Regions from separate parts of the Streptomyces sp. WMMB 714 genome, predicted to be linked through region 2. Evidence: riboswitches for the same ligand, from Rfam matches in the RefSeq annotation. Region 2 holds a riboswitch; each other region holds the start of a gene.
The links. Region 2 has a riboswitch for cobalamin ahead of metE (5-methyltetrahydropteroyltriglutamate--homocysteine S-methyltransferase). Riboswitches for the same ligand answer to the same signal wherever they lie in the genome.
Positions count from the first base shown of each region.

Region 1: it holds a riboswitch for cobalamin, as region 2 does, so the genes downstream of both, H181DRAFT_RS12040 (cobalamin biosynthesis protein) here and metE (5-methyltetrahydropteroyltriglutamate--homocysteine S-methyltransferase) in region 2, are expected to answer to the same signal.
Region 3: it holds a riboswitch for cobalamin, as region 2 does, so the genes downstream of both, H181DRAFT_RS03630 (ribonucleoside-diphosphate reductase subunit alpha) here and metE (5-methyltetrahydropteroyltriglutamate--homocysteine S-methyltransferase) in region 2, are expected to answer to the same signal.

Region 1 is NZ_FMHJ01000005.1:443,259-448,923, forward strand. Features, by position in the region: gene H181DRAFT_RS12030 (putative cobaltochelatase) at 1-756, opposite strand, end outside; gene H181DRAFT_RS12035 (cobyric acid synthase) at 762-2,393, opposite strand; gene H181DRAFT_RS12040 (cobalamin biosynthesis protein) at 2,390-3,412, opposite strand; cobalamin riboswitch at 3,582-3,776, opposite strand; gene H181DRAFT_RS12045 (hypothetical protein) at 3,914-4,132, opposite strand; gene H181DRAFT_RS12050 (inorganic phosphate transporter) at 4,253-5,557, opposite strand.
Region 2 is NZ_FMHJ01000008.1:226,850-232,514, reverse strand. Features, by position in the region: gene H181DRAFT_RS16890 (TetR/AcrR family transcriptional regulator) at 1-451, shown strand, start outside; gene metE (5-methyltetrahydropteroyltriglutamate--homocysteine S-methyltransferase) at 697-3,015, opposite strand; cobalamin riboswitch at 3,180-3,400, opposite strand; gene H181DRAFT_RS16880 (DUF2470 domain-containing protein) at 3,732-4,433, opposite strand; gene H181DRAFT_RS29190 (SIP domain-containing protein) at 4,555-5,277, shown strand; gene meaB (methylmalonyl Co-A mutase-associated GTPase MeaB) at 5,398-5,665, opposite strand, start outside.
Region 3 is NZ_FMHJ01000002.1:200,603-206,267, forward strand. Features, by position in the region: gene H181DRAFT_RS03610 (GntR family transcriptional regulator) at 79-864, shown strand; gene H181DRAFT_RS03615 (DUF3311 domain-containing protein) at 1,114-1,383, shown strand; gene mctP (monocarboxylate uptake permease MctP) at 1,380-3,002, shown strand; gene H181DRAFT_RS03625 (GNAT family N-acetyltransferase) at 3,081-3,593, shown strand; cobalamin riboswitch at 3,652-3,812, shown strand; gene H181DRAFT_RS03630 (ribonucleoside-diphosphate reductase subunit alpha) at 4,023-5,665, shown strand, end outside.

The DNA.
Region 1 (5,665 bases), on a different contig from region 2:
CACGCCCGGCAGCAACTCCCGTGCCGCAGCGATGCGTTCACGCAGCGACTGCTCCTCGTCGGCCCAACTCGCCCTGAACGCGGCGGGGTCGGCGTCGTACGCCAGCCGCCGGCGTACGACGTCCACGCGCTCGTCGGTGTCGCGGGAGGCCGTCACCTCCACGGTCAGCCCGAAGCGGTCAAGCAACTGCGGCCGCAGCTCGCCCTCTTCGGGGTTCATCGTGCCGACGAGCAGGAACCGCGCGGCGTGCCGGACGGACACCCCTTCACGCTCCACGTAGGAGGCGCCCATGGCGGCGGCGTCCAGCAGCAGGTCGACGAGGTGGTCGTGGAGGAGGTTGACCTCGTCCACGTACAGCACGCCGCGATGGGCGTCGGCCAGCAGACCCGGCTGGTACGCCTTCACGCCCTCCGACAGGGCACGTTCGATGTCGAGCGCTCCCACCAGGCGGTCCTCGGAGGCGCCGACGGGCAGCTCCACCATCGCCGCGGGACGCGCCCCTCCGCCGCCCGGCTCGTGCGGCCCGTCGGGGCAGTCGGGGTCCGGTGCGGCGGGGTCGCAGGAGAAGCGGCACCCCGGTACGACCGCGACCTCGGGCATCAGCGCCGCCAGCGCCCGTACGGCGGTGGACTTCGCGGTCCCCTTCTCACCGCGCACCAGCACGCCGCCGACGGCGGGCGAGACCGCGTTGAGCAGCAGCGCCAGCCGCAGGTCGGACATGCCCACGATCGCTGAGAAGGGGTAGGGGCTCCGGATGGTGCTCATGAGTGCGCTCCCGCGTCTCGGCCGTCTCGGACATCATGGAAATCTCCCGGCGCCCCGGGCGCGACGAACGGCAGACCCGCGGGCGGGCCGGACTCGATCAGCCGCAGCAGCCCGTCGGTGTCGGCGTGTTCCTCGACGAGGTCGCCCAGGCGGTCCAACTGCTCCTCGCGCAGCGCCTCGAAGCTCGTGCCGGGTGCGGGGACGAACCCCGTACGGCCCGCGTCGCGGGTGACTCTCCGCAGGAACGCCCGACGGAACCCGTCGCTCTCCAGCGAACCGTGCCAGTGCGTCCCCCACACCGGGCCGGCCCGGCACCCGTCGAGCGGCTCGCCTCCGCTGCCTGTGAACACGGCCTCGCCGCCCAGGACTTCGGCGACGCCGTGGTGGATCTCGTAGCCCTCCGCGAACTCGCCGAGCGCCCGACCGGCCGGCCGGGCAAGGGTCTTGGCGGCGGCGAAGCGCACGCGGACGGGCAGCAGCCCGAGCCCGTCGACGGTTCCCGCCCGCGACTCGACCTCGTCCTCGATGCGCTCGCCCAGCATCTGGAAGCCGCCGCAGACGCCCAGCACCGGACGCCGCTCCGCCGCCCTGCGCAGCAGCGCGTCCGCCAGCCCGCGCGAGCGCAGCCACTCCAGTGCACGCACCGTCCCGCGGGTCCCGGGGAGCACCACCAGGTCCGCGTCGGCGAGCTCCTCCGGGCGGTCCGTGAAGCGGACGACCACGCCCGGTTCGGCGGCCAGCGCGTCGACGTCCGTGAAGTTCGACATCAGCGGAAGTGGTACGACCGCGACGCGCAGCAGGTCCGTTCCGTACGGCCCCTCCGCGGCCGACTCCCGTACGGCGCCTCGCAGGGAGACGCGCAGCCCGTCCTCCTCGTCGATGCCCAGACCGTGCCGCCAGGGCAGGACCCCCAGCACGGACCGTCCCGTCAGTCCGCGCAGCATCTCCAACCCGGGCTCCAGCAGCGACACATCGCCGCGGAACTTGTTCACCACGTAGCCCGCGAGGAGCGCCTGGTCCTCCGCGGCGAGCAGCGCCGTCGTACCGAAGAACGAGGCGAAGACGCCGCCGCGGTCGATGTCGCCGACCACGACGACAGGCAGACCCGCGCTGCGCGCCAGCCCCATGTTGACGATGTCGGTGCGTCTGAGGTTGATCTCCGCCGGGCTTCCCGCGCCTTCGCAGATGACGGCGTCGTGCGTGCGCCGCAGCTCCTCCAGGCAGCCGGTGACGGTTCCCAGCAGCTTCTCCTGCCGGTCCGAGTGGTAGCCGCGCGCGCTGAGTTCGCCGACCGCCTTGCCCAGCAGCACCACCTGGCTGCTGCGGTCGCCGCCCGGCTTGAGCAGCACCGGGTTCATCAGGGCCGTCGGCTCGGTGCGCGCCGCGGCGGCCTGCATGGCCTGCGCCCGCCCGATCTCCGCGCCCTCCCGCGTCACGTACGAGTTGAGCGACATGTTCTGGGCCTTGAACGGCGCGACCTTCAGCCCCTTGCGCGCCAGCCAGCGGCAGATGCCCGCCGTGACCACGCTCTTGCCCGCGTCGGACGTCGTGCCGGCGACGAGCAGTCCGCCGCCCCGTGCGGCGGCACCGGGGCCCGGTCCGCCGCGCTCTTCCTGCCCGCCCGTCACGCCGCGGTACCTCCCGTTCCCGTACGGCTTCCGCCACGCGAGCGGACCCGGGCGGCGGCGAGCCGTCCCGCCACGCCCGCCGCCGTGGTGAGCGCCAGCGAGAGGAGCCCCACGCGCCGCGAGAGGCGCACGGCGCGTGCGATGTCGCCCGGACGCACGGCCCTGCCGGGGGAGTTGAGCACCGGCCTGTGCTCCGTGCGCCCGCCGTAGCTCAGCGTCCCGCCGAGCCGGACTCCCAGCGCACCCGCGAACGCGGCTTCCACCGGGCCCGCGTTGGGGCTGGGATGCCGGTGCGCGTCGCCGCGCCACGCCCGCAGGGCGCCGCGCGGGCAGGGGCCGGCGAGCGCGGCGAGCGCCGACGTCAGACGTGCGCCGGGCCAGCCCGCCGCGTCGTCCAGCCTCGCGGCGGCCCAGCCGAACTTCCGGTGACGCGGGGAGAGATGACCCACCATCGCGTCGAGCGTGTTGACCGCCCGGAACGCCGTCATACCGGGGACGCCGGCCAGCGCTCCCCACACCAGGGCACCCACGACGGCGTCCGACGTGTTCTCCGCCACCGACTCGACGGCGGCGCGGGCGATGCCCTCCGCGTCCAGCGACTGCGGGTCGCGGCCGCACAGTTGAGGCAGCAGCACGCGCGCGCGGTCCACGTCCCCCGCTTCCAGGGCGGCCTGGACGGAACACGCCGCCGTGCACAGTCCGCTGCCGCCGAGGACGGTCCACGTCGCCGCCGCATGAGCCGGGATGCCCGCGAGCGCGTGCGCCGCGACGCCGGACGCTGCCGGACCCCTGCGGCGCAGGGCGCGGGTGAGGAGCGCGGCCGCCGCGGCCGGGCCGCCCGCGCACAGTGCGGTGTGGAGGGCTCCCGCCGCGCGGGAGTCGCGCCACAGGACGCGCTCGGCCGCGGCGGCGGCCCGTCCGAAGACGGCGACGGGATGCCCGGTGCGGGGGTCGCCCAGGAGCACGTCCCCCAGGTAGCCGAGGGCGGCGCCCCAGGCGTACGCGCGATGAACTCGCATGGCTCAGCGCGCCGTCGGGCTCCGGCGGACGGGACGGGCCCCCAGCGGAGGGCTGCCGGCACGAGGCAGGCGCGGGCGGGGGAGTCCCGCCGGGACGGCGGATGCGACTGCGGGACGGGGTGCGGCCGGGAAGCCACGCATGGCGGTGTCCTCACTCAGGGTCCTCGCCCTGGCTCGACGTACCGGCGGCGAGAGTCTCCTGGCTCCCGGATCGCAGCGTCCCCCGGCCTTCCGGCCCCTTGACGCTCGTGGGCCGTGACCTTCGCTTGGGGTTCGCTCCCCGGTGACAGTGGCGGGACCGCGCCGGATTCTCACCGGCTTCCTCTCCAGCCGCCGTTGGGCAACCGGAAGTCCACCATGTACGGGATGGGCCGTCAACTCGCCGCTGACCTGCGGCGGAAGAGTGTGAGCAGACGCACGGCGAGGGGTACGGGCTGCCCGCCCGTACCCCTCGCCCGATGCTGCCCGCCGTGCCCGGAAGTCCGGCCGGCGGGCGCTACTTCACGGTGCGGTGATGATGTAGATGCCGTACGCCACCGCCGCGGCGCACAGCGCGTAGCAGGCGTACGCGCCGGTGCGCGCGAGGGTCGCCGTGCCGCCGCCCTGCGCCTTGCCCGCGGAGCCGTTCACGATGCCGAGCGTGAAGAGCCCCACCAGGCCGACAGTGGCCACGAGGCTGACGCCGAATACCTCGCCCAGTGCTGCCCAGTCGATGTCCATAGCGTTTCCCTGTCTCAGGTCCGGCAGAGGTCCGGCTGACGCCGCTCTGCTGTGCGGTCGGGGTCGGGGTGTCTCGAGTCGGTGCTGTGGTGCGAGCGTCCCGTCCGGCGGGCCGGCTCGCTAGCCGAGCGTGGAGCCCGCCCGGGGGCGTTCCTTCTCGGCTTCGGCGGCGGACCCGGCAGCCGGCGTGCCCTGCGGCGGCAGGGACATCTCCGGCAGCGAGGCGTCGCTTCCCGCCTTCACGGTGGGCGGCGGTGCGACGGCCTGGAGCGCGGTCGTGACGACGCCCGCGGCGTCCTCCTCCGCGGTCTCGCCCGGGACCGCCGTGTCGTTGACGTTGGTGTGGTCGACGGGCTGGCGCCGCGAGAGCAGCCAGATGCCGCCGCTGACGACCACCGCGAGCACGGCGACCGTGGTGACGCCCCAGGTGCCCTGCCCCGCGAGAAGGGCCGCACCCGCGGCGACGAGCCCCGCGGCCGGGAGCGTCAGGCCCCAGCCCATGACCATGCGGGCCGCCGTCGACCAGCGCACGACGCCGCCCTTGCGGCCGACCCCCGAGCCCATGATGGCGCCCGAGCAGACGTGCGTGGTGGAGAGCGAGAAGCCGATGTGCGAGGAGGCCAGGATCGTCACGGCGGCGCTGGTCTGCGCGGCGAAGCCCTGAGGCGGCTTGATGTCGGTCAGGCCGCTGCCCATGGTGCGGATGATCCGCCATCCGCCCAGGTACGTGCCCAGTGCGATGGCCACACCGGCGGAGACGATGACCCAGGTCGGGGGGTCGGCCTGCGGCGCCAGCGCGCCGCCGGTGATCAGCGCCAGGGTGATGACGCCCATCGTCTTCTGCGCGTCGTTGGTGCCGTGCGCGAGGGAGACCAGCGCGGCCGAGGTGATCTGCCCGGCCCGGTAGCCCTTCGCGGTCTGCTGCTCGTCGGCGTTCCGTGCCGCCCGGTAGGTCAGACGCGTCGCGAACAGCGCGGCGAGCCCGGCGACGAGCGGGGCGGCGAGGGCGGGGATGAGCACCTTCATCACCACGGTGCCGCCGTTGACGGCGCCGATCCCCACGGACGCGACGGTGGCGCCGAGGAGGCCGCCCATCAGCGCGTGGGAAGAGCTTGAGGGAAGCCCCGCGAGCCATGTCAGGAGGTTCCAGATGATCGCGCCGACCAGGCCGGCGAAGATCACTTCAGGCTGGATACCGGAGCCTTCGTCGATGATTCCCGAAGAGATGGTCTTGGCGACCTCGACGGAAAGGAACGCGCCGATCAGGTTGAGGGCCGCCGACATCGCCACCGCGGTCTTGGGCTTCAGCGCCCCGGTGGAGATGGTGGTGGCCATGGCGTTGGCCGTGTCGTGGAAGCCGTTCGTAAAGTCGAACACCAAGGCCGTGACGATCACGATCCCGATGAGAAGCGTGATGTGTTCCATTCACCCAGGCACAATCAGTCGAAGGTTAATGACTCGTTGAACGTAGGGACGGTGGGTGAACGGAAGATGAACTACGGCGGGCAGCGGGGTGTCGCTCCCCGCCGTACG
Region 2 (5,665 bases):
CACGCAGGCCTACGTGTTCCGGATGTTCGGGACCAAGAAGGCGCTGTTCCTGGAGCTGGTCGGCGCGGCCTTCGACCGGTTCAGCGACGGCATGGCCCAAGCCGCCGAGGGCACCGGAGGTCTCAGCGCGCTGGAGCTGATGGGAGCTCAGTACTACGAGTCGCTGGCCGATCGCACCAGCCTCTTGCTGCAGCTGCAAGGGTTCGCCGCCTGCGGTGACGGCGAGGTCCGTGATCTGGTGCGGACACGAGTCGCCCACATGTGGGACACCGTTGCCGGTACCGCTGGTCTCGACCCGGTGACGGTGAAGTCGTTCCTTGCCTTCGGCATGCTTCTCAACAATGCGGCTGCCCTCGATGTCGACGAGGTGGATGAGCCGTGGGCCAAGGGCGTAAGCACACGTATCCATGCAGGGCTGTTCGAGCACATCACCGACCGCACGAACCGGTGAAGCAGCGGACCTGTCCAGGCCGGGCGAGGCAGCTGCGCGCGTGAGGTGGGGGCTTCGTACTCGCGGTGGGTCAGGGCCACCATCGGTTCACCGTCGAGCGTCACCTGCCGCGGCACCGGTTTTCCCATCGGGTTCCCCCTGCCCTGCCGTGCACCCCCGGAGCCTTGGACCGGGGGTGCACGAGCCGGCTGTCGAAGACCGGGGCCGGGAGGGACGGCGCCGCCGCGCCTCCCGGCCCGGGTGCGTCAGGAGCCCGGAAGCTCCGCCCTCACCGTCCTTGCGGCTTCGACGAGGCTTTCCAGCGAGGACCGGGTCTCCGGCCAGCCACGGGTCTTGAGCCCGCAGTCGGGGTTGACCCACAGCCGCTCGGCCGGAATCGCCTCAAGTCCCTTGCGCAGCAGCGCTGCTGCCTCGTCCGTGCTGGGGACGCGGGGCGAGTGGATGTCATAGACGCCGGGGCCGGCTTCGCGCGGATAACCGTGCGCCGCCAGCTCGCGCGCCACCTGCATGTGCGACCGGGCCGCCTCCAGGCTGATGACATCGGCGTCGATGTCGTCGATGGCCTGGATGATGTCGCCGAACTCCGCGTAGCACATGTGCGTGTGGATCTGCGTCGCCGGACGCACCCCGCTCGTGCTGAGACGGAAGGACTCCGTCGCCCACTCCAGATACGCCGGGCGGTTCGCCGCACGCAACGGCAGCGTCTCCCGCAGGGCGGGCTCGTCGACCTGGATGACCGAAGTCCCCGCCGCTTCCAGGTCCTGGACCTCGTCGCGCAGCGCGAGTGCCACCTGCCTGGCGGTGTCGCCGAGGGGCTGGTCGTCACGGACGAACGACCAGGCCAGCATGGTGACCGGACCCGTCAGCATCCCCTTGACCGGGCGGTTCGTGAGCGACTGGGCGTACGTCGTCCACGGCACCGTCATCGGCTCGGGACGGGAGATGTCACCCGCCAGGATCGGGGGCCGCACATAGCGGGTGCCGTACGACTGCACCCAGCCCTGCTGCGTGGCGAGGTAGCCGGTCAGCTGCTCGGCGAAGTACTGCACCATGTCGTTGCGTTCGGGCTCGCCGTGCACCAGGACGTCGATCCCGGCGTTCTCCTGGAAGGAGAGCACCTGCCGGATCTCGTCCTTGATCCGCTCCTCGTAGCCCGCGGTGTCGATCTTTCCCTTCCGCAAGTCGGCGCGGGCGGTGCGCAGTTCGGTCGTCTGCGGGAAGGAGCCGATGGTCGTCGTCGGCAGCAGCGGAAGACCCAGGTGCTCGCGCTGTGCCTTCGCCCGCTCGGTGTAGGGCTGGGAGCGGCGCCCGTCGGCGTCGGTGATCGCCCCGGCCCTGGCCCGCACCGCCGGGTCGTGGGTGATGGCCGAGCCGGCGCGGGAGGCCAGGTCGGCCCGGTTGGCGGTCAGCTCCGCGGCGATGGCGTCCGTACCGCCGGCCAGGCCCTTGGCGAGGACCGCCACCTCCTTCGCCTTCTGCCGGGCGAAGGCCAGCCAACGGAGGATCTGCCGGTCGATGTCCCGCTCGGCGCCCGTGTCGATCGGCACATGCAGCAGCGAACAGGAGGCCGCCACATCGACCCGGTCCGCGAGGCCCAGCAGAGTGCCGAGCGTGGAGAGGGACTTCTCGAGGTTGTTGATCCAGATGTTGCGGCCGTTGACGACGCCCGCGACCAGGCGCTTGCCCTTGAGCCCGCCGGCTTTCGCCAGGTCGTCGAGGTTCGCGGCGGCGGCCTCGGTGAAGTCGATCGCGAGACCGTCCACGGGTGCCTTGGCCAGGACGGGCAGGGCCTCGCCCAGGCGGTCGAAGTACGACGCGACGAGCAGCTTCGGGCGGTCGGCCAGGCCGCCGAGGTCCCGGTAGGCGCGGGACGCGGCATTGAGTTCGGCGGCCGTGCGGTCCTCGACGAGGGCCGGCTCATCGACCTGCACCCATTCGGCTCCTGCTGCGCGCAGATCCGCCAGGATCTCCGCGTACACGGGCAGCAGCCGGTCGAGGAGTGTGAGCGGGTCGAAGTCGTCAGCGACACTCGGCGCGGGCTTGGACAGGAGCAGATACGTGACAGGGCCGACCAGGACGGGCCGCGGGGTGTGACCGAGGGCGAGGGCTTCCTTCAGCTCCGCGACCTGCTTGGAGCTGTCGGCGGCGAACTCGGTGTCGGGCCCCAACTCCGGTACGAGGTAGTGGTAGTTGGTGTCGAACCACTTGGTCATCTCCAGCGGCGCGACCTCCTGGGTGCCGCGCGCCATGGCGAAGTAGCCGTCGAGGGCGTCCGCCGCGACGGCGGAGCGGTGGCGCTCGGGGACGGCGCCGACCATGACACTCGTGTCGAGGACGTGGTCGTAGTAGGAGAAGTCCCCGGTCGGGACCTCGTCGATGCCGGAGTCGGCCAGGAGCTTCCAGTTGGAGCGGCGCAGGCCTGCTGCGGTCTCCCGGAGGGAGTCCGCGGTGACGCGTCCTTTCCAGTAGCCCTCGATGGCCTTCTTCAGTTCCCGGTTCGGGCCCTGACGGGGGAAGCCGTACACGGTGGGCCGTGCTGCCGCGGCTGCGGACTTCGCTGTCACGAACTCTCCTTCGCGAACGATTCGGACAAGTCCCCGTGACGGGACGAGCACGCGAAGGAACGACGGCATCGGACGGCAGGGCACACGTTCTCGTGTGCGGCGTTCCGTCTGATGTTGTGGTCGCCGACCCGCCCTCGAGGTCACTGGGACATCCGCACGCGATCGGTCGCGCGCGGGCAGCAGGCAGGTCTTCGGACTCGTGGGCCCGTCCGCGTTCGAAGGCGGACGCCTACTGGCCGTCGCTTCCCGGCCCCCTACAAGACCAGTGCGTATGACGGCGGTCGTTCCCACTCACCGCTGCGGGGCAGTCCCGGATTCCCACCGGGTTCCCTCTTTCGACGTGCCTGCCTGGCGGGCAGGACGAACCAGCTGCACCGTCAGCCTAGCCAGGAGGGCGGAGTACGAAACACCGCAGGGCGAGCGGCCCCTGTTCCGGGGTGCGGTCCGGCTCGGTCGCGGGCCTCGACGGGGTACGGCATGTGCGCAAGGACACACTGCTGCACGGGGAGACGCAGGTGCGGCACACCGTCGCCTTCCACCGCGAGACGGTGCGGGCCCGGCGCATCGGCTCCCGTCCAGGGGCCGGCGGCCTCGTGTCGGCGAGGCCGCCGGCCGGTTCAAGGGGCGGCCCCCGTGCGTGGGGCTCCGGATGCGGCGTGTGCGGTGCGGACCGCTCCGGCGCCGGCGCTGCGGACAGCGCCGGGCCGCAGAGGGGATCAGGCCAGCAGGTGGTTGGTGTGGGAGGCGCGGCGGGCGGCGTCCAGGAGGGCTCGAATCCGGGAGTCGGCCTGGTCGGGGTCGGTTACGGGGGCCGGGAACGGCAGCCGGGCGTCGCGGTGGGCGTTCGGATATTCGAGGCGCAGTGTCAGGCCGTAGCGGTCGAGCGCGACGGGGACGGCGCGGAGTATGCCTCGCTCGGGCTGCGGTCGCACGAGGCGCAGCAGCAGGGGAACGGAGTCACCGTGGCCGTCCAGGAGGTGCATCAGCATGGCGGCTTCGCAGGTGGCCAAGGGGTCGGGGGGTGTCTCTTGCAGCGCGCCCAGTGTCACGTAGGAGCGTCCGCGGAAGTCTTCGAGGACCGCTTGGCCGAATTCCATGCACGTGCTCCGGGCTGCGGCGTCGAACTGGGCTGCCAGGAGTCCGGTCACGGTGACACGGGCGCGCAGTCGGTCGCGCACCGGTGTGGGGGTGATGTCGGTCAGTTCCAGCTTCACGGGAAGGCGCATCTCGTCCATGGGGGACGGGCTCTCCGGGGGTGCGTGAAGGTGGATGTTGCCGACCGCCTCCGACTCGGGGAGGCGGTGCACTTCGGCATGGAATCCGTCGCTCACCACCGTCATCGAATGAGCCGAAGCCAAGATCGATCGAACGCGTTCGGCGGGCGTGGGCTCTGTGGCGCGGGTGCGGAAGGGGCGCATCCAAGTTCTCCAATTGCACGGTCGGAGAGAGCGGCGACCACTCAGACGTGGGCTTACTTAGGTTAGGCTAACCTAACATCATTTCGACGGTGCATCCGTGGTCACGTCAAGGAGGCGGCTCATGGCGCGAGTTCCGAAGGTTCTGGCCGAGTACGCGCAGCGCCGCGGCTTCGCCACGGAGGTGACCGCAGTCGAGCGCCCCTCCCCGTCGCTGCTGCGCATCGCCTTTCACAGCCCTTCGTTGAGGTCCCGGGATGTCTCGCCCTGCGACGTCACCGCTTTCCGCGTGGGCGACAACGACTTCCGCCATTACACGCCCGAGTCCCACGACCGGGAGGCCGGCACAGCCACGGTGCTGGTGCACCACCACGGCCTGGCCGACGCCCCCGGACTCCACCTCATCGAATCGCTCGCGCCGGGCAGCGAGATCGTCTGGTGCGGACTGGAGTCCGCGAGGAGCTTCCGCTGGACTTCGCCCCGCGCAGCGCTCGCCATGGGCGACGCGAGCACGCTGGGACTGATGGCGGCACTCACCGAGCACGCGAACGCGGAGGGCACGCGCCTGCTCGTCGCCGTGGAGGTCGAGCCGCCGGACCGGGACTACGTCCGCACGCTGCTGCCCGACGCGGTCGTCCTGTCCGAAGGCAAGGAACACGGTGCCGCACTCGACGAGTGGCTCGCCGAAGCCGACGAGCGCATCCGCGGCCTCGCACCGCAAACGGCCTACCTGGCCGGGCACGGCGGCTCTGTACAACGGCAACGCCACAGGCTGCGCACACTGGGGCTCGACCGACGTGCCATCCGTACACAGCCGTACTGGGCGACCGGCCGCACCGGACTGTGAGCCGGGGCCGCCCGGAGGGGCAGCCTCGCCGCGTCGCCGTTCGCGGAGTCGGCCCGTCAGCGCACGGCGGCCACGACGGCGTCGCTGGGGGCACCACACCTGCCGTGCCCCGGAGAACCTTCAGCCGTCCTGCTGCCCGCGGAAGGTGCGCAGCAGCCGCTCCGCGGCGAGCGACGCCGTCAACTTGCCCTCCCGCACCTGCTGTTCGAGCTTCGGGGCGAGCTCCCGCACGCCCTGGTCCTCGCGGAGGCCGGACAGGAGCTGCTCGCGGACCATGGACCACACCCAGTCCACCTGCTGGTTCCGCCGCTTGCGCTCCAGCCCGCCGTCCGCGTCGAGGAGTTCGCGGTGGGCGCGGAGCCGTTCCCAGACGGTGTCCAGGCCCGTC
Region 3 (5,665 bases), on a different contig from region 2:
GTGCGAGGCGTTCAGCACGGTCCGCGTACACGGAGGAAGCCGGAGACGGCAGCACGAGGAGAGGCGGGGAGTCGAGCGATGAGCACGGACGGGGGCGCGGTCGCAGCCGCGGCAGAGCCGGAGTCGGGAAGCGGCAACGGCGGCGCGCGGACCGCACGCGTGCCCAAGTACTACCGGCTCAAGCGGCATCTGCTCGAGATGACGGAGACCATGCCGCCCGGTACCCCCGTCCCTCCGGAGCGGACGCTGGCCACGGAGTTCGACACTTCGCGCACGACCGTCCGGCAGGCCCTTCAGGAACTCGTCGTCGAAGGGCGGCTGGAGCGCATCCAGGGCAAGGGCACGTTCGTCGCGAAGCCCAAGGTCTCCCAGGCGCTGCAACTCACCTCCTACACCGAGGACATGCGCGCCCAGGGCCTGGAACCGACCTCCCAGCTGCTCGACATCGGCTACGTCACCGCCGACGACCGCCTCGCCGCCGCGCTCGACATACCGGCGGGCGGGCGCGTACTGCGCATCGAACGCCTGCGGCTCGCGAGCGGCGAGCCGATGGCCATCGAGACCACGCACCTCTCGCAGCGGCGCTTCCCCGCCCTGCGCCGCAGCCTCGTGAAGTACACCTCGCTCTACACGGCCCTCGCCGAGGTCTACGGCATCCACCTCGCGGAGGCGGAGGAGACCATCGAGACCTCGCTCGCCACCCCGCGGGAGGCCGGACTGCTGGGCACGGACGTGGGGCTGCCGATGCTGATGCTCTCCCGGCACTCCCTCGACACGGAGGGTGAGCCCGTGGAGTGGGTCCGCTCGGTGTACCGCGGCGACCGGTACAAGTTCGTCGCCAACCTGCAGCGGCCACAGGACTGACGGCGGCGCCCGGCACCCCGGCCGGGGCTCCGCCGGCGCGGGAAGCGCGTCCCCGCACAGCGGCGACCGTCACACCCGGGGGCCCGACGGACCCAGGGCGCACCCCTGCCCCACGAGGGGGCGCCCCCGCCGGCGCGTGAAACAAAAGGTGCTGTTCCGTTATCCGTGCAGGTAGTGACGGGGACCGAACCGTTCGTTTAGATTTCCTGCGCGTCTCGACAGGAGATAACCGACGGACGGAGCCCCGGCATGCCAGCGCCACCCGAACCACCAGAGAACGAGTCGCCCGTCATCACGCCGACGCGGGTCGTCATCGGGCTGTGCCTGCTCCTACCGTTCGTCGCGATGCTGTGGGTCGGCTCCTACGCCCGGATCGAACCCACCTTCATCGGGCTGCCCTTCTTCTACTGGTACCAGATGCTGTGGGTGCCGGTGTCCGCCGTGCTGACCATGGTCGCGTACCGGCTCGTCAAGCGTGAGGACGCCAAGCGGCGCGCGGCGCGAGGGGGCGACGCGTGATGAGCGGAGTGAACGTCACCGCACTGGTGGTCTTCGTCTTCTTCTTCGTCCTCGTCACCGCCATGGGCTTTCTCGCGGCCCGCTGGCGCAAGGCGGAGAACAGCAACAGCCTCGACGAATGGGGCCTGGGCGGCCGGAGCTTCGGCACCTGGGTCACGTGGTTCCTGCTCGGCGGCGACCTCTACACGGCGTACACGTTCGTGGCGGTTCCGGCAGCCATCTACGCGGCGGGGGCGGCCGGCTTCTTCGCCGTCCCGTACACGATCCTCGTCTACCCCCTGATCTTCACGTTCCTGCCGCGGCTCTGGTCGGTCTCGCACCGCCACGGCTACGTGACGACCTCCGACTTCGTGCGCGGACGGTTCGGCTCCAAGGGGCTCTCGCTCGCCGTCGCGGTCACCGGCATCCTCGCCACGATGCCGTACATCGCGCTGCAACTGGTGGGCATCCAGGCCGTCCTGGACGTGATGGGCGTCGGCGGCAGCGAGTCGACGCACTGGTTCCTCAAGGACCTGCCGCTGCTGATCGCCTTCGGCGTGCTGGCGGCCTACACCTACTCATCGGGGCTGCGCGCTCCCGCGCTGATCGCGTTCGTCAAGGACACGCTCATCTACATCGTCATCGCGGTGGCGATCATCTACATCCCCATCAAGCTCGGGGGCTTCGACGACATCTTCGCCAAGGCCGGCGAGGCGCTGTCGCAGACCAACCCGGCGACAGGCAAGCCGAAGGGCGAACTGTTCAGCGGCCCCAACAACCAGTGGGCCTACGCCACCCTGGCGTTCGGCTCCGCGCTGGCGCTGTTCATGTATCCCCACTCGATCACGGCGACGCTCTCCAGCGGCAGCCGCAACGTGATCCGCAGGAACACCACGATCCTGCCGCTGTACTCGCTGATGCTCGGCCTGCTGGCGCTGCTCGGATTCATGGCGATCGCCGCCGGGATCAAGCTGAAGAACGGGCAGCTCGCTATCCCCCAGCTCTTCGAGAACATGTTCCCGGACTGGTTCGCGGGGGTCGCCTTCGCGGCCATCGGCATCGGCGCGCTCGTACCGGCGGCGATCATGTCCATCGCGGCGGCGAACCTCTTCACCCGGAACATCTACAAGGACTTCATCAGGCCCGACGCGACACCCGCGCAGGAGACGTCCGTCTCGAAGGTGGTCTCGCTCCTGGTGAAGGTCGGTGCGCTGGTCTTCGTCCTGGGCATGGACAAGACGGTGGCGATCAACTTCCAGCTTCTCGGGGGCATCTGGATACTCCAGACGTTCCCCGCGCTGGTGGGCGGTCTCTTCACCCGCTGGTTCCACCGCTGGGCTCTGCTCGCCGGCTGGGCCGTCGGCATGATCTACGGAACGGTGACGGCGTACAACGTCTCGTCCCCCGTCCAGAAGCACTTCGGCGGCTCCAACGAGATCATCCCGGGCATCGGGCAGATGGGCTACATCGGCCTGACCGCCTTCGTGCTGAACGCGGTGGTGACCGTCGTCCTGACCCTCGTGCTGCGGGCGGCGAAGGCGCCCGACGGCGTCGACGAGACGCAGCCCTCCGACTACACGGCGGACGCCGGAGACCCGGGCGTCAAGGAGGAGTTGCCCGCCCCGACGGCGGCGCCCTGAGCCTCCGGGCACCGCTGACCACGTCGGGACAGCAGCCCGCCGGCGGCAATCGCCGGCGGGCTGCGGCATGCTCGTCACATGGACATCACGATCAGAGCCGTACTCGACCACGAGGTGGAAGAGGTCGGTGAACTCACAGCGCAGGCGTATCTCCGGGACGACCTGCTCGATTCCGGCGAGACGGACGCGTACCTGTCCGTCCTGCGCGACGTCCGGCACCGCTCCGCCCACGCGGAGGTCCTGGTAGCCGTCGACGGCGGCTCCGGAGCGCTGCTGGGCACCGTGACCTACGCGGGCCACGGCGGCGAGTACGCGGAGATCGCGCGGCCGGGAGAGGGCGAGTTCCGGATGCTGGCCGTACGCCCCGAGGGCCGCAACCGCGGCATCGGCGAGGCCATGGTGCGGGGCTGCGTCGACAGGGCGCGCGCCGGCCGCCTGGAACGCCTCGTCCTCTCCAGCCACCCGGCGATGCACGCAGCGCACCGTCTCTACGGGCGGCTGGGGTTCGTCCGCACTCCCGAGAGGGACTGGGAACCGCATCCGGAGCTGTACCCCGGTCTGCGCCTGATCACGTTCGCCCTGGACCTGTGAGGCGAGACCGAACCTCAGACCAACCCCCTGTCGGGTACTAGATATAGGGCCTGCTCGCGAAGCGCGCCACAACATGTATGCTCGTCCCCGCTGCCGCACAGGGGAATCCGGTGCAAGTCCGGAACTGTCCCGCAACGGTGTGCGATGTGCTGCCCCTGCCCTCGGGCTGTCGGGCAGCACTCGCGAGTCCGAATGCCTGTCCGGCTGCTTCGAAGACGTCCGGGTCCCGAGGGATGGGCCGGTGGACGCTGCGTGGCGCGCCCTCAGCCGACGGCGTGACGCCCGCACGCGCCTGCCGCGCACCTCCCTCGAGATCCTCGTCGTACCACCGAGCGAGGGAGAGCCCGTCCCGTGACCATCGCACCCGCCGGCCCGGACACCTCGGCCGGCACCGCCGGTCCCGAACGTCCGCACACACCGGAAACCGCGCTGTTGCGCACCCTCACCCACCTCACCGCGGATCTGCCCGGCACGGACCCGGAGCGGATCGCCTCCGCCGCGCTGCGGGGACGCCAGAAGGGCGGCAGCCAGGCCGAGTTGCGCGGGCTGGCGATGGAGGAGGCCGCGGGCCTCATCGGCGAGGAACCCGCGTACTCGCGGCTCGCCTCCCGGCTGCTGACCCTGGCCGTGCGGGAGGAGGCCGCGTCGCAGGGCTGCGTGTCCTTCTCCGCGTCCGTCGCCACCGGCCACCGGGAGGGCCTGATCGCCGACCGCACGGCCGCGTTCGTACGGGCCCACGCCGACCGGCTGGACACGCTGGCCGAACGGGCCGCGGCGGACGGCGCGGACGACCGGTTCGGTTACTTCGGCCTGCGAACGGTGTACTCGCGCTACCTGCTGCGCCACCCCACGAACCGTCAAGTGATCGAGACGGCCCAGCACTTCTTCCTGCGCGTGGCGTGCGGACTGGCCGCCGACGAGTCGGAGGAGGCCGTCGACGAGGTGGCGGAGCTGTATCGGCTGACCAGTTCGCTGGCCTACCTCCCCTCCTCCCCCACGCTCTTCAACTCGGGCACCAGGCACGCCCAGATGTCGTCCTGCTACCTGCTGGACTCGCCGCTGGACGAGCTCGACTCGATCTACCAGCGCTATCAGGAGGTGGCCCGCCTCTCGAAGCACGCCGGGGGCATCGGCCTCTCCTACTCCCGTATCCGCGCACGCGGTTCGCTCATCCGGGGGACGAACGGGCACTCCGGCGGCATCGTCCCCTTCCTGCGGACCCTCGACGCCTCCGTCGCCGCCGTCAACCAGGGCGGCCGGCGCAAGGGCGCCGCCTGCGTCTACCTCGAGACCTGGCACGCCGACATCGAGGAGTTCCTCGAACTGCGCGACAACACCGGCGAGGAAGCCCGCCGCACCCACAACCTCAACCTCGCCCACTGGATCCCCGACGAGTTCATGCGGCGGGTCGAGGCGGACGGTCAGTGGTCGCTCTTCTCCCCCTCGGAGACGCCCGAACTCGTGGACCTGTGGGGCGAGGAGTTCGAGGCCGCGTACCGGAAGGCGGAGGCGGAGGAGCGCTTCGTGCGGCAGGTGCCCGCCCGGCAGCTGTACGCGCGGATGATGCGCACCCTCGCGCAGACCGGCAACGGCTGGATGACGTTCAAGGACACCGCGAACCGGACCGCGAACCAGACGGCCGAGCCGGGCGGCATCGTCCACTCCTCGAACCTCTGCACCGAGATCCTGGAGGTCACCGACGACTCCGAGACGGCCGTGTGCAACCTGGGTTCCGTCAACCTCGCCGCGCACCTCACCCCCGGGGGCGCGGACGGTGGGACCGCCTGGACGGTGGACTGGGAGCGCCTGGACGCCACCGTCCGCACGGCCGTGACCTTCCTCGACCGCGTTGTCGACATCAACTTCTATCCGACCGAACAGGCCGGCCGCTCCAACTCCCGCTGGCGTCCCGTCGGTCTGGGCCTGATGGGGCTCCAGGACGTCTTCTTCCGCATGCGGCTGCCGTTCGACTCCGACGAGGCCCGCGCGCTCTCGGCCCGCATCTCCGAGCGGATCATGCTCACGGCGTACGAGACCAGCGCGGGGCTCGCCGAACGTCACGGCCCGCACCC